Regions from separate parts of the Paenibacillus sp. P4_E11 genome, predicted to be linked through region 1. Evidence: a T-box and tRNA genes for the amino acid it is inferred to sense, from the RefSeq annotation. Region 1 holds a T-box; the other holds one or more tRNA genes.
What was found. A T-box is a leader RNA that pairs with one kind of tRNA and senses whether it is charged. The one in region 1 lies ahead of tyrS (tyrosine--tRNA ligase), so its partner is inferred to be a tRNA-Tyr.

Region 1 (7,242 bases):
TGTGGACATAAGGAGTAGAAAGTGAACCTGGCGAGTTTTGGCTTGAACCTCCAACCGCTAAATCCCTTATACAGTCATAGGAGGTTCAAACAAGATGTTTAAGCCCTGGGGCCCCCGCAAAGTACTTGGAATTAACTACAGAGCTTGGCTTCACTTTGCGGGGATGACTAAGGGTCCTTTTTCACTTGGAACGGCCGTTTTTGCTTCAATCAACAATGAATCTACAGTCTCATCCCCACGCTACTCCTCACATATTGCCCAAACCCTTACTCGAAGCGAATAAGGTAGTAATTTTTCTTCCCACGCCGAAGCACGATGTACTTGCCATGAAGCCGCTGCCCTTCACCGATAACGGTGTCGGTGCCTGTCTGCTTCTCCCCGTTCACGTAGACGGCTCCGCTCTCGATATCCTGCTTCGCTTGTCTGCGCGAAGGGGCTGCCTGAGCTGCTACCAACAGATCGATCAAGCCAGTCTCTTGCCCTCCATCGAGCACTGTTGTCGGCATGTCCTGTAGGGCTTCGATCAGCTCGACTTCGCTCAACTGCGTGACATCGCCGGAGAACAACGCCTGCGTGATCTTCTCCGCGCTTTCGACCGCTTCCGCCCCGTGTACAAGCCGAGTTACTTCACGAGCCAGTTCCCGCTGAGCGACGCGCTTCTCGGGACGTTCCTTGAGCTCTGCCTCCAGCTCCTCGATCTGCTCGCGCGATAGGAAAGTGAAGAACTTGAGGAACTTGACCACATCATTGTCATCGGTATTGATCCAGAACTGATAGAACTGGTACGCGGACGTCTTGTTCCGATCCAACCAGATCGCACCGGATTCGGACTTGCCGAACTTCTTCCCGTCACTCTTCGTGACGAGCGGCATCGTCATGCCATACGCCTCATTGCCGCCCATCTTGCCGATCAGGTCTAGACCAGCTGTAATGTTGCCCCACTGATCGCTGCCGCCAACTTGTAAGGAGCAGTTGTGCTCCACATTCAGCTTGTGGAAGTCGTAAGCTTGCAAGATCATGTAGCTGAATTCGGTGAAGGAGATCCCGTTCGCGAGACGCGAATCGACCGAGTCTTTGCCGAGCATGTAATTAACCGTGAAGTTCTTGCCTACATCCCGCAGGAACGAAATCGCGTCCAATGGTGCGAGCCAATCATAGTTACTAACGAGCTTGGCTGGATTGTCGGACGAGTCGAACTCCAAGAAACGCGACAGCTGCCGCTTCAAGCTCTCCGTCCATTGAGCGACCGTATCGGACGTATTCAGTGAGCGCTCCGTGGATCGACCGCTCGGGTCGCCGATTAGTCCGGTACCGCCGCCGACTAAGGCAATCGACGTGTGCCCGGCCAGTTGGAAGCGGCGCAAGATCRAGATCGGCAACAGGCTGCCGATATGCAAGCTGTCTGCTGTTGGATCGAAGCCGCAGTACATAACAACGCGTTCGTTGTCCAGCTTCTTCGCAAGCCCCTCACGGTTCGTCATCTGGTACACGAGCCCGCGGTATTCCAAATCTTCTAATAAATTCGTCAAGTTACTCTCTCCTTATAGTTGGAATGTAGTCTTGCAGAACCAAAAAAGACCCGCCCCTGTCATAGACAGGGACGAGTCATCGCGGTACCACCCTAATTTGAAGACGCACAATCGGCATCTTCCACTCGTATCGGATAACGGCCGATTACCGTCTTGTCCTTCCGCAGTGTTAGCGGGTTCGGATCAACATGCTCCGGGCTGTAATTCGCGTTCGTCCCGTACCGGCTTGCACCAACCGCCGGCTCTCTGGTACTCGGGATGTCGTCTGCTACTGATTCCCATCATCGCTTTTTGTGAAATATTCGTCTGATACAGGTTATACCATTTTCACATCGGTGTGTCAATTTGCTAAAAACTGCTCAAGTCAAACCGATTCCCGTCCGGATCGTACACATGGAAAAATACAAGCCCTCTTGTCGTAAATCCGCCTATTGCAGAAACAGGTGCGCCGCTCTCCGATAAGTCTTTATGATACTTGAAAAAGGCTTCGCGGCTACCAACAAAACACCTTGGCCGGAACAATCCGTCTATCGGGCCGGTGACCGGCATAGCTGGATCTTCTTCAAGCACCCATTGTGAGCGTCCTTCCTCATAGTTGACACCTAGTGTCATGACCGCATAACCGTCCACCGAACGTTCGAGTTGCAGCTCCATGCCTATATAGTGTTGATACCACTCGATTGAACGCTGCAAATGCTTCACCCGAATGCGAAACACACTTGTATCGGCAAAGCCATCATCCTGGAGCGCTGCATCTTCTACCGCAGTCAATCGCATAGCCCCGTCCACTGCCCAGAAATCAAACGATTCACGCCCAAGTAGATCCTTATACATCTCCGACACCCGAATATCCGACGCTTGGAACTGGGCATATTGACTGCCTAAATCCTTCACTCTCCAACACCAACGAATATTCGAGTCGTTCGTTTCACGATTAGCGGCTGGTGACGGCAATCCATCGGCGGTAACCCCGGATTGAATCCATACGCCCCAGCCCATATGGGTTTTTTTCCCGATCACCGCTTCTGGTCCCGGCTTCCAATTTTCTTGCTGGGCGATCTTCCAACCCATGTGACTGCGGAACCACGCAACGGCATCATCATGCTGTTCTAATGTCGTATCCACATCGCCTCCATCGAACACCACAGGCGGTACAGTAAGTTTAGCAGCAATCTGTTCTACTTGTTCCTGCTGTGCTGCATTCGTTCGATTAACACCATGAATCAGCTTCAGTGGGACTGGAACCGACTGAGGCTTATAACTCTCCCCTTCCCCGTCTGCTGCTACAACCTTTTTCAGTGCGTCTTTATCCAAGCAAACATCCTCCTAGCTACCTGATTGATAGGTTTGACACTTTCACAGCTATTGTATCAAGATGGATACGGTTTGTTTTTGTTCTTTTTTATCATTTCCGTTATTTTCTCCATTTCACATGAGCAAAACCCACCTTCGGCGCTAACCTAGAGGTGGGTTTATACGTTCAATTGTATCTTCATTGTAACCGCAGTCATCAGTGCGCACAACCGTGCTTAGGTGGTATACAATTGCTACGTCAAGTGTTTGAATTGCGGCAAATGATCACGGTTGACCGCGAACATCTCGTCCGTCATCTTCTTGATTTCGTCCAAACTCAGCACCGCCGATGTCAGTGGATCGTGGCAGATTGCGTGGAAAATTTGGCGCGGATCCCCGCTCATCGAGCCTTCCACCGCGAGCTGTTCGCACTGGGCATTAAGCGTATTAAGTATCGCCAGCTGTGGTGGCAAAGATCCAACATGAATGGGCTCAAGTCCGCTCTTGGAAGCAAGGATCGGCACTTCAACGCAAACGTTCTCTGGCAAGTTACGAATATAACCTTGATTGCGTACGTTGCCGTAAAATTTGAACATCGTACCATCTCCGAGCATCGCGTTAAATATATTCGCCGCATACTCGTGTCCCCGTTTCAAATCGATCGACTCCTGATCGAGCCACTTCACGATCTCATCCTGCCACGACGTCTGGCGGTTCCGATACGATTTCAATATGTAGGCGTGTTCTCCGGGATTCCAGTTCGTCCCGTGGGTACAATATTTCTCGATCAAATCCGGCCGTTTGCGGAACCAGGCGTTGTATTCGGAATTGTGGCCGCTCGATTCCGTGACATAATAGTCGAGATGCAGGAACATTTCGTTGCGTACATGCTCCTCATTATAGATTTCGGGTCTTCCCGTAATGGCGTCGCGAATAAGTGGGATCGCATCCTTGCCGTTCCACTTGTATTCGAGGAACCAGGCTTGGTGGTTAATACCCCCGCATAGATAGGTGACTTCTTCCATCGGCGCGCCGATCCAGCGGGCTAACATACCGGCGGTGCCCTGCACGCTGTGGCACAATCCCACGACGTTGACGCTCGTGTAGTTCTGCATGGCACTGCACAGCATCGTCATCGGGTTCGTGTAATTCAGAAATACAGCATCCGGGCAATACTTCTCGATGTCGCGGCAAATGTCGAGCATCGCAGGGATGGTGCGCAGTGCTCGAAAAATACCTGCCGGACCACGCGTATCCCCAACATTGATGTCAACGCCGTACCGCTTCGGAATTTCTATATCGTGCTGCCAAACGTCCACATGGCTCGCAAGAATCGTACATACGACACCGTCCGCGTCCTTCAGTGCTTCAGCGCGATCCTGAGTAGCGACTACCGTGGCCGGATAACCGCCGGCTGCGACAATTTTGTCCACTGCTTTCTTGATGTATGACAACCGCTCGCCATCGATGTCCATCAGCGCAATCGTACTGTCCGCAAGTGCGGGATACGATAAAATGTCCCGGACGAGTCCTCTCGTAAATCCGAAACTACCAGCCCCAATAAATGCTATTTTTTTCACAACGACTACCTCCTTGTTTGTAGGAAAACAGATGATGAAAGCTATCTCTAGCATAGTCGTTTCAGAAAAGAAAAGAATGGAATAGTGTGGGATGAATATGTCATAATGTGAGGTGTTCGAATGAAATTCGGGAGGTTGTGTAAGATGGCAATAACGTTAACTGGCGGCAAACATAACCATTCCGACCTTGTTTTCTACTACTCCGGTTCGGAAGACTGTACTCCTGGACACGCTTATGGTCCGGCCGTCCGGGATAATTACCTCATTCATTATGTGAGGAGCGGCCAAGGGATCTTCCGAACGGGCAACTCGGTGTATACGCTTCGCCAAGGGCAGGGCTTCTTGATATGTCCCGGTGTCGTCACCTACTATCAGGCGGATCAAATAGACCCATGGAGCTATTCCTGGGTCGGCTTCGATGGCTTAAAGGCGGAATCGAATTTACGGTATGCAAATGTAACGGGTGATGTGCCAATATTCACATTGAAGGAAGAGAGCGGCATGATCGATTGCTTCGCCATGCTGGAGGAAGCGAAGAAGTTGTCCCACGGACGAGAGTTACGGTTGCTCAGCGGCCTGTATTACTTTTTCTCCCATCTGACGGAATACACGGCTGGCGAACGTACGGTCAATACCGCTGATCAGAAGCAACTGTACGTCAAAGCGTCCATCGAATACATCGAAAAAAACTATAGCCGCAAAATGACAATTCAGGAGCTGGCGAACTATATCGGCCTTAATCGCAGTTATTTTTGCGCCGTATTCAAAGATGTGGCCCACGTGTCTCCACAGGAATATTTGGTCAACTTCCGCATGGAGCGGGCATGCGAGCTACTTGCCGACCTTGCGCTGACCGTCGGTGACGTAGCCCGTTCTATCGGTTATGACGATCCGCTCGTCTTTTCCAAAATGTTCACAAAGGTCATTGGCACCGCCCCCCGGGAATACCGGAAAGCCCGATTGGCGACATAAACTTTTCACTTCCTAAGAACGTCTTACTTGGTACGAGGCTGTAACCACATTCACTTCTTATAGTACTCATACAATACGAACCCGGTATACTTTATATAAAAACCATTCTGAATAAGGCTTTGGTATTTCGGTTCGAACGGGATGTGCGCAGTATGCGCAAAGTGTATCGGCACAAGAGGGAGACGTTGCTCGGCAACGTCCAGCATATTCTAGGCAATCGAGTCCGAATCTCAGGTGCGGCATCCGGCCTGCATGCCATTCTCCATGTCTCCCATACCCTGCAGCAGGAAGCTCTTGTACACCTTGCGGCAGAGGCACGAGTCAGGCTACACCCGGTGTCAGACTATCATGTCCGAATGATTCACACAATGGCACGTCCATGGAATCGTCTTCTTCCTTCTTGCTGGGCTACGTTGGTCTCTCGTACGATCAGATCACAGAAGGAATCCGCCGATTGGCAGACGTCTGGTTCCCTTAGATTAAGCGACTGGAGTACCGTTTAATACGGGCTCATCCGGCCTGAGCAGCACGACATCGCCCTCTTCCGGTGTTCCGCCGAGGACAAGTACTTCGGATTTGAATCCTGCAATGGAACGTGGCGGGAAATTGACGACGGCTGCCACCTGTCGGCCCACAAGTACCGATGGCTCATACCTATGTGTTATTTGGGCCGAGGAATATTTGATTCCCAATTCACCAAAGTCGATCGTAAGCTTGTAAGCCGGCTTGCGCGCTTTCGGGAATGGCTCTGCATGTACTATTGTGCCGATCCGAATGTCTAGCTTGTGAAAATCTTCAATAGTTGCCATGTTGGGTCCTAACCTCCTGATGTGTTATACAACCTTCTTTTCCAATGAGATATAAAGATCAAACTCACTGTCTTCAGCTTCACCCTTGTAATGTTCATCGTACAGTTCGAAGAAAGGCGGCTTGTTCGTTTCCTTGTAGCCGTGCTCGGTTAACCAACTGCCAATCTCACATAACGTTTCACCGATTCCCAGAATCGATCCTCGATGCTGGAACACTACGTATTCGTTAGCAGGCACAGTAAATCGGATCAACCCTGGAGGTGCTTCCGTTCCAGCTTCAACTTCTACGCAAGCAATATACCGTTTGTTGCGCTCATCGCAGACTCCCATGGATTCAGTCGAGTTGACTCTCCCTTCAATTCTAGGGACGTGCTGGATGAAATCATGCCATACTTTCGGCGCATCTACGGGAGTCAATGGACACGCCATACCGATGACTTCGAACGATTCCTTCGTTGTGTATTGCATGAAATGGACGCTCATCTATGGATGCCTCCTTCAGTTGGTCTACTAGTAACTTTCTCGATCTTGTAGTTATTCATGAAAAGTTCAACCTTGTTCCGTTTGCTTAGCTGTTCAAGATGGACGAGTATGACTTCGAGAAAAAACTTAATCCCACGATGAATTTTCCCGCCTGTAAAATATAAGGCAATCTCATAGGGAGTTACAGCCCCTTGAAGTATGGCCTCGACGATTTTCTGATCGGTCATCTCAATTCTATCCCGTATATTAGCAATGACCCTCTTATGATCCTCGATTACCAGTCCATGCCCTGGAAGCACACATTGTAGGGGAACCACCTCATGGAGAAACTCCATAGAGCGAATGTAGGCATCCAGATCGTTAATCGCCGGAGGTCCGTTCTGAAGCAGCAAATCCCCGCCGAATAAAGTCGCTGTCTTCTTGTGCAATAGAGAGATATGATCTGGGCTATGACCTGGCGTGTGCATGACTTCCAACTCATCGTCTCCTATGGAGATTGTATCGCCGTGCCTAACGATAGAATCGATCCGAAGCGGTTGGTGAAAAGCGTAGTAAACTTTCAAGTGTTGAATGGCT
Region 2 (7,242 bases), on a different contig from region 1:
CAGTTACACAATCGCGGCTCGTTACCGCTTTCGCATCTAGTTTTCAGAGAATAAAATCTCTGTATGGAGAGGTACCCAAGAGGCCGAAGGGGGCGCTTTGCTAAAGCGTTAGGGTGTAACAGMCGCAAGGGTTCGAATCCCTTCCTCTCCGTAGTTTTATCTTCAATATGAGTAAAACTTTATGGAATTACAATCTTCTTGGCGGTGTAGCTCAGCTGGCTAGAGCGTACGGTTCATACCCGTGAGGTCGTGGGTTCGAGTCCCTCCGCCGCTACCAAGTATTCGGAGGCTTAGCTCAGCCGGGAGAGCATCTGCCTTACAAGCAGAGGGTCGGGGGTTCGATCCCCTCAGCCTCCACCATCTTCATTCCCCTCGTGGGACAACCTTATATTGCGGAGCTGTGGTGTAGTGGCCCAACATGCCTGCCTGTCACGCAGGAGACCGCGGGTTCGAATCCCGTCAGCTCCGCCATTCTTTTTATGGCGAATACCACGACAACTCTCTCATATTAAATGAAAGAGTAGTGCATATGTTGTACCTGTATTTTTTTTTGTCTGTAAGAGCTGTACAACTCATGGCTCGGTAGCTCAGTCGGTAGAGCAGAGGACTGAAAATCCTCGTGTCGGCGGTTCGATTCCGTCCCGAGCCACCATGTATTTCCTTGGCTGAATAACGCATAGCGGTACTCACAACCGGGGAAACCAATACCATGGAGGATTAGCGAAGTGGCCAAACGCAGCAGACTGTAAATCTGTTCTCTGACGAGTTCGGTGGTTCGAATCCATCATCCTCCACCATTTTCACCTCATGAATCCATTCATGAGCCATTAGCTCAGTTGGTAGAGCACCTGACTTTTAATCAGGGTGTCGTAGGTTCGAGTCCTACATGGCTCACCATTTTTTCAACATTGTGATCAAGACCTTCATTCTAACAGGATGAAGGTTTTTTGTTTTTGCGTGAAACGGCCTGCGATAGGGGGTAAAGGTTTTCATCCCTCCTCAAAATGTGTATGATTAAGAGTAGATCAACGACGGGGGGATGAAGGTGACCAACTGGGATCTAATTAAACAGCAATTGGAGCAAATTCTCAACACTGCAGTTAGACTGACTTCGCTATCCACTATAGATTGGAACCGAATGACTGCAGGAGGTCCCGTGTTCAGCGCCAAAAGCTTTGTGCATGAGCATTCTCGCTACTTCTTCCTATACAAAGAGGCTGCTTCCGTGCATGCGTTAGTAATAGACGAGCCGCTGTTGACGCCATCTGAGCAGCAGTTGGTGGAACTGACGCTTGAAGCATACCGGTCGCAGGAGAAGCTGCAATCGCTGTCACCCGTATCGGATGATGAAAGGAAAGCGGGCGCTATTCGAAGTTGGATCGTTCAAGAGCTGGAAGCAGGCATTACGGAAGGGGAAATGCCGGAGACCGTCGCCTCCTTATTCCCGTTCTACACGTCCAAGATCCCGATCTTATTGTATGGGGATTACTCCGATCAGCGGAAGACAAGCTACCAAGAGTTGAAGAAGCTGCTGGAGTCGTTTTTCGAAGGGGATGTCGTATTACTGCCGTTACTAGATAAGGAATGGCTGATCCTGGTGCCGGAATCGCTGCTCTTAGCGGGAAGCGACTCGGGGAAAGGCGACGGGGAAGAAGAAGCGTTGGAGGATACGCTGGAGTCGATCTGTGACGGGTTGCATGAGATGCTGGCCAGTGAATGGGTAGGCGAGTGCCATCTGTCCGTGTCTTATCCGATTCGACCTTCGAAGTCGACGCTGCAGACGGTTGTCAGGCTCCGTGAAGCGATTACGCTTGGGCAAACCTACCATGTAACGGAATATATTCATTTGCCATGGAAGCTTCATATGGAGAAGCTGCTGCATTGGATTCCGGAGGAAGAGAAGGTCGAGTTTGTAGAACGTGTCTTGAAACGAATGGATGCTCTGCTCGACTTGGAAATGTTGACGACACTGGAGCAATTCCTTGCTCTGGATTGCAATGTAAGCGAAACCGCCAAGCGGCTATTCATTCATCGCAATACGTTGCTGTACAGGTTGGATAAATTCAAGCAGGAGACGGGTCTGGAGGTACGGAACTTCCGGCACGCTGTCCTCGTCTATATTGCCTTACTATTGTACAAAGTGACGAAAAGAAACTAATTTTTTTGTGAGCAATGTGCATAGTCACAAGGTAAGAGGTAGGTTAAGATAAATCTAAGATTAATTTATAATTTATTAGGGGGAATCATCCATGGCAGGTGTACGCTTATCTCACGTCGTGAAGAAATATCCAGGCGCTGCAGAAGACACAGTAAAAGACTTCAACCTCGAGATTAAAGACAAAGAGTTCCTGGTACTCGTAGGTGCTTCCGGTTGCGGTAAGTCCACAACTCTCCGTATGATCGCTGGCTTGGAGGAAATTTCTTCTGGAGAACTGTACATTGGCGACCGCCTTGTGAACGATGTAGCTCCTAAAGACCGCGACATTGCGATGGTGTTCCAATCCTATGCCCTATATCCGCACATGAACGTATATCAGAACATGGCATTTGGTCTGAAATTGCGTAAATTCAAGAAAGCTGAAATCGATGCTCGCGTTCGTCAAGCGGCTAAGATTCTCGATATCGAAGTATTGCTCGACCGTAAACCAAAAGCATTGTCCGGGGGCCAACGTCAACGTGTCGCCTTGGGACGCGCTATCGTACGGGATCCACAAGTATTCTTGATGGACGAACCTCTCTCCAACTTGGATGCCAAACTCCGCGTACAGATGCGTGCTGAGATCAACAAGCTGCACAAGCGCTTGGAAACAACGATCATCTACGTAACGCATGACCAAACAGAAGCTATGACGATGGGCGATCGTATCGTTGTTATGCACCAAGGGATCATTCAACAAGCGGCTACACCTGAAGAAATCTACAACTTCCCAGTTAACATGTACGTTGCAACTTTCATTGGATCGCCTTCGATGAACCTTGTAACAGGCAGCTTGAGCGAATCGAACGGTCAAGTTCGTTTCAAAGCGAGTGGCGTAGATGTATTATTGCCAGAAGGCAAAGCACAATTGCTCAAGGAAAAAGGCTACATTAACAAAGAAGTCGTCTTCGGAGTTCGTCCAGAAGATCTTCACGATGAGCCGATCTTCCTGGAAGGTTCCCCGAACAGCATCGTGAACGGGAACATCGAAGTAGTAGAGAACTTGGGTCACGAAATGCAACTGTACTTGAACGGCATCGGACCAAACCCGGTTGTTGCTCGTCTGAACTCCCGCACAGCCTTCAAGGATGGCATGAGCGTGAAGTTGGCAGTTGACATGAACAAGGTCCACATCTTCGACAAAGAAACAGAAAAGAACGTATTCTTGAGCTAATCAGGAATGAAGAAGGGTCAGCCTAGTGCTGGCCCTTTACTAGTTCTGGGGCGTTTTAATGACCCATACTCGTCATGAATAGGGCACGACAGATGTCGGGTGGTTGTATGACGGTTGCTTTCATTCCGTATTTTCGTTACGATGGCTATATGGAATAAAGTAGGGAATGGACATATGAGAGGATCCGCGCATGCAGAAATGCCGGTTCTGGCATAAGGGGATTAGATGATGGGGAAAAAGACGAAGGTGTCTGATCTCGTGCAGGCATTTCAACTGGAAGTGTTAGCCGGAGGAGACGGACAGAGCCGTTTGATTCACGTAGCAGATCTGTACCGTCCGGGTTTGGAAATGGCTGGGTATTTCGCCTACCACCCGAGAGAGCGTGTGCAAATTCTAGGTAAGACGGAGCTGACCTTCTTCGAGACGCTCACAGCCGAAGAGCGCCGAGACCGGATGCAACGGATGTGCTCGGAGGAAATAACACCTTGCTTCTGTATAACTCGGGGCATGACAGCGCCAACCGAACTGCTGGAAGAGGCGGATAAGTACGGGATGCCGGTTCTACGCACCTCGATGGCGACGACGACTCTAGTGAGTCGAATAACGGGTTTTTTGGAAAATAAGCTAGCCCCGACTACGACGATTCATGGAGTTCTAGTGGACGTATACGGGATTGGTATGCTGATCACAGGGACAAGTGGAATCGGGAAGAGCGAGACGGCGCTGGAGCTTGTCAAGCGAGGGCACCGGCTTATTGCTGATGATGCGGTCGAAATTCGTCAAGTGGCGGAGAATATACTCGTCGGGAACGCGCCAGACCTTATTAAGCATTTGTTGGAAATTCGTGGAGTCGGTATCATTAACGTAATGACTTTATTCGGAGCAGGCGCGATCCGTAATGTGAAGAAGATTACGCTCGTCATCCGCTTGGAAACGTGGCAACAAGATAAGGAATACGATCGGTTGGGCTTGGACGAAGAGACGACCCGGGTTATCGATACGGACCTGCCTCTTGTTACCATTCCAGTACGTCCCGGTAGAAACTTGGCCGTCATTATTGAGGTAGCGGCGATGAACTTCCGCTTGAAGAGAATGGGCTATAACGCGGCGCTACAGTTCACGAATAAGTTGACGGAGACACTGGCAGGAGATCTGGACGAAGGGGATTGAAGGCTGTCTGCGGGAACCTCAAGAGACGGAGGAAATATTGGGTCCGCATATTTGAAAGGAGTTAATCTATGCACTTTTTATTAAATCCGGTCGCCTTCTCACTAGGCCCGATACCGGTTCACTGGTATGGGATCATTCTGGGATCTGCGGCTCTAATCGGCCTACTGCTTGCGATTCAGGAAGGTAAGCGGTACGGTATTGTGCCGGAATTTTTCATGGATTTACTACTGATCGGGGTTCCGTCGGCGATTGTTGGGGCGCGCATCTATTACGTCGCGTTCAAGTGGGATGCTTACAAAAACAATTTGTGGGAGATATTCGCGATCTGGCATGGAGGTATTGCTATCTATGGAGCCTTAATCGGAGCGATCATAGCGGCCGTTATTTTTGTCCGGCGCAGAGGTTATAACTTCTGGAGGATTGCCGATATTTGTGCACCGTCGCTACTCGCGGGACAGCTGATCGGTCGCTGGGGGAACTTCGTCAACCAGGAGGCGCATGGCGGTCCGGTGACAGAATCGTTTCTTCGGGATTCGCTGCATTTGCCGAATTTTATCGTGGATCAGATGTACATACAGGGGGAGTTCTATCATCCTACGTTTCTATATGAATCGATGTGGAATCTTGTTGGGTTGATCTTGTTGCTCGTACTGCGAAGACAAAAGTTTCTCCGTGCAGGGGAATTGTTCTTCAGCTACTTCATCTGGTATTCAATCGGTCGATTCTTTATTGAAGGAATTCGGACAGACAGTCTCGCCTTCACGGCGCCGGAATGGTTCAAGAGCTTCATAGATGCCCTGTGGATGCCGATGACAGTCGTATTCGAACCAGGTTCAATGGATTATGGAAACGTAAGAATTTCGCAGCTATTGGCTATTCTAATCATTATTGCGGCCATTGTGCTGATTGTAGTGAGAAGACGCAAAGGATGGTCAAGTGAGAAGTACGCCGATCCGATTCGTTCAACACGGGTAAGTGACACTGCTATCGATACGGGCGAAGGGATTTAACATTAGCTTGGATAGGGGAGAATACACAGCATGGGCAAGATTACAACCGTTCTCTTCGATTTGGATGGGACGATCGTGGACACGAATGAATTGATCATTCAATCGTTTCTGCATACGTTGGAAGGCATTACCAAGAAAGTCTACACACGGGAAGACATTATTCCTCATATGGGCTTCTCCTTGTACGAACAGATCAAATTTTTCACCGGACTTGAGCAGATTGAAGATTTGGTTGTAAAATATAGAGCGTTCAATGTGGCCAAGCATGACGAGCTAGTTACACAATTCCCTTATGTTCGGGAAGCATTGGCGGAGCTCCAAGCAAGAGGAATTCGGATGGGCGTATGTACGAACAAAATGCGGGCGACAACACTGATGGGACTGAAGCTGTGCGGGTTGGACTCATTCATGGAGACGATTGTGACGGTGGAAGACGTAGCGCAGGGCAAACCGAATCCAGAGATGATCGTTAAGGCGCTGGGACAGCTGAATGTGTCTGCTACGGAGTCGCTGATGGTAGGCGATAGTCAGTATGATCTTATCGCAGCCCATGAGGCGGGTGTAGCTAGTGTAGCTGTGGCTTGGTCATTGAAGGGTGAAGCGCATCTCCGTAAGTACGATCCGACTTATCTGATACACGACATACGGGAATTAATCGAGATTGTAGGATAAAAGAGGGAACGGCCTTGAGAAAGACGGAACAATATCCGGTAGATGGACCGAATGCATTGTGGCAAATGTACAGCACTGTCAGTAAGTTCAAGGCAGTGCGTAATTTCATCTTCATTCAAATTTCCCGCTACTGCCCATCGCTGCCGGTGAAAAACTGGATTTACCGTCGTGTGCTGGGAATGAAGGTTGGAGAACAGACGGCTTTTGCGCTGATGGTGATGGTCGATGTTTTTTTTCCAGAGAAGATTCATGTAGGCAGCAATACGATCATCGGCTACAATACCACGTTATTAACGCACGAATACCTGATCAAGGAATATCGGTTAGGAACCATTACGATAGGCTCGAATGTGATGATCGGCGCGAACGTGACGGTATTGCCAGGGGTTACGATTGGCGATAACGCGATCGTAGGAGCTGGTAGTGTGGTGCACAAGGACGTTGAGGCGGGTAGTTTTGTAGCGGGGAATCCACTCAGGGTCATCAGAGAAGGATCGAACAATCAGGAATCATAGCAGCAGGAGATGGCCGGGGGCGGTGCCTCCGGTTGTTTGCTTGTTAGGGAACAGTAGGGAGTTGTGCGTTGACGAGTTCAAGCGACACGTGGTAAACTAACACATATCTTTACTTTGGTAGCATGGTAATATGGTAGCACATTATTGCGATAAAGCGTTTCGGTTGAAATAGACAGATAGTCGTCATGAAGAGGTGAATGGGGATGTCCAAACCAAAAGTGTTCGAAAAGCCGACCGGCGTCAAGGATTATTTGCCAGAAGCGGTAACCAAGCTCAGACGCATTGAAGCCAATTTGCTGGATTGCATGCAGCGTTGGGGATATCGACAAATTATTACGCCGACGTTGGAATATTACGATACGGTCGGTGCTGCGAGTTCTACATCCGATAAGAAACTGTTCAAGCTGTTAGACAAACGGGGGACGACTGTCGTGCTGCGGTCCGATATAACTGCTCCGATCGCGCGTGTTGCGGCTTCCTTGCTGAAGGATCATCCACTGCCGT

Region 2: it has a tRNA-Tyr gene. The T-box ahead of tyrS (tyrosine--tRNA ligase) is inferred to sense a tRNA for this amino acid. The anticodon was not compared.

Annotation. Positions count from the first base shown of each region.
Region 1 is NZ_JBFUIX010000022.1:68,975-76,216, reverse strand. It holds gene tyrS (tyrosine--tRNA ligase) at 267-1,529, opposite strand; T-box leader at 1,594-1,823, opposite strand; gene AC1DWB_RS11470 (VOC family protein) at 1,878-2,843, opposite strand; gene melA (alpha-galactosidase) at 3,077-4,402, opposite strand; gene AC1DWB_RS11460 (AraC family transcriptional regulator) at 4,547-5,374, shown strand; gene AC1DWB_RS11455 (hypothetical protein) at 5,527-5,877, shown strand; gene csaA (chaperone CsaA) at 5,854-6,183, opposite strand; gene AC1DWB_RS11445 (GyrI-like domain-containing protein) at 6,208-6,666, opposite strand; gene AC1DWB_RS11440 (MBL fold metallo-hydrolase) at 6,663-7,242, opposite strand, start outside.
Region 2 is NZ_JBFUIX010000039.1:49,263-56,504, reverse strand. It holds tRNA gene AC1DWB_RS16470 (tRNA-Ser) at 66-151, shown strand; tRNA gene AC1DWB_RS16465 (tRNA-Met) at 201-277, shown strand; tRNA gene AC1DWB_RS16460 (tRNA-Val) at 285-360, shown strand; tRNA gene AC1DWB_RS16455 (tRNA-Asp) at 395-471, shown strand; tRNA gene AC1DWB_RS16450 (tRNA-Phe) at 577-652, shown strand; tRNA gene AC1DWB_RS16445 (tRNA-Tyr) at 712-797, shown strand; tRNA gene AC1DWB_RS16440 (tRNA-Lys) at 822-897, shown strand; gene AC1DWB_RS16435 (PucR family transcriptional regulator) at 1,046-2,158, shown strand; gene AC1DWB_RS16430 (ABC transporter ATP-binding protein) at 2,250-3,371, shown strand; gene hprK (HPr(Ser) kinase/phosphatase) at 3,600-4,541, shown strand; gene lgt (prolipoprotein diacylglyceryl transferase) at 4,610-5,551, shown strand; gene ppaX (pyrophosphatase PpaX) at 5,582-6,223, shown strand; gene AC1DWB_RS16410 (acyltransferase) at 6,238-6,738, shown strand; gene AC1DWB_RS16405 (ATP phosphoribosyltransferase regulatory subunit) at 6,942-7,242, shown strand, end outside.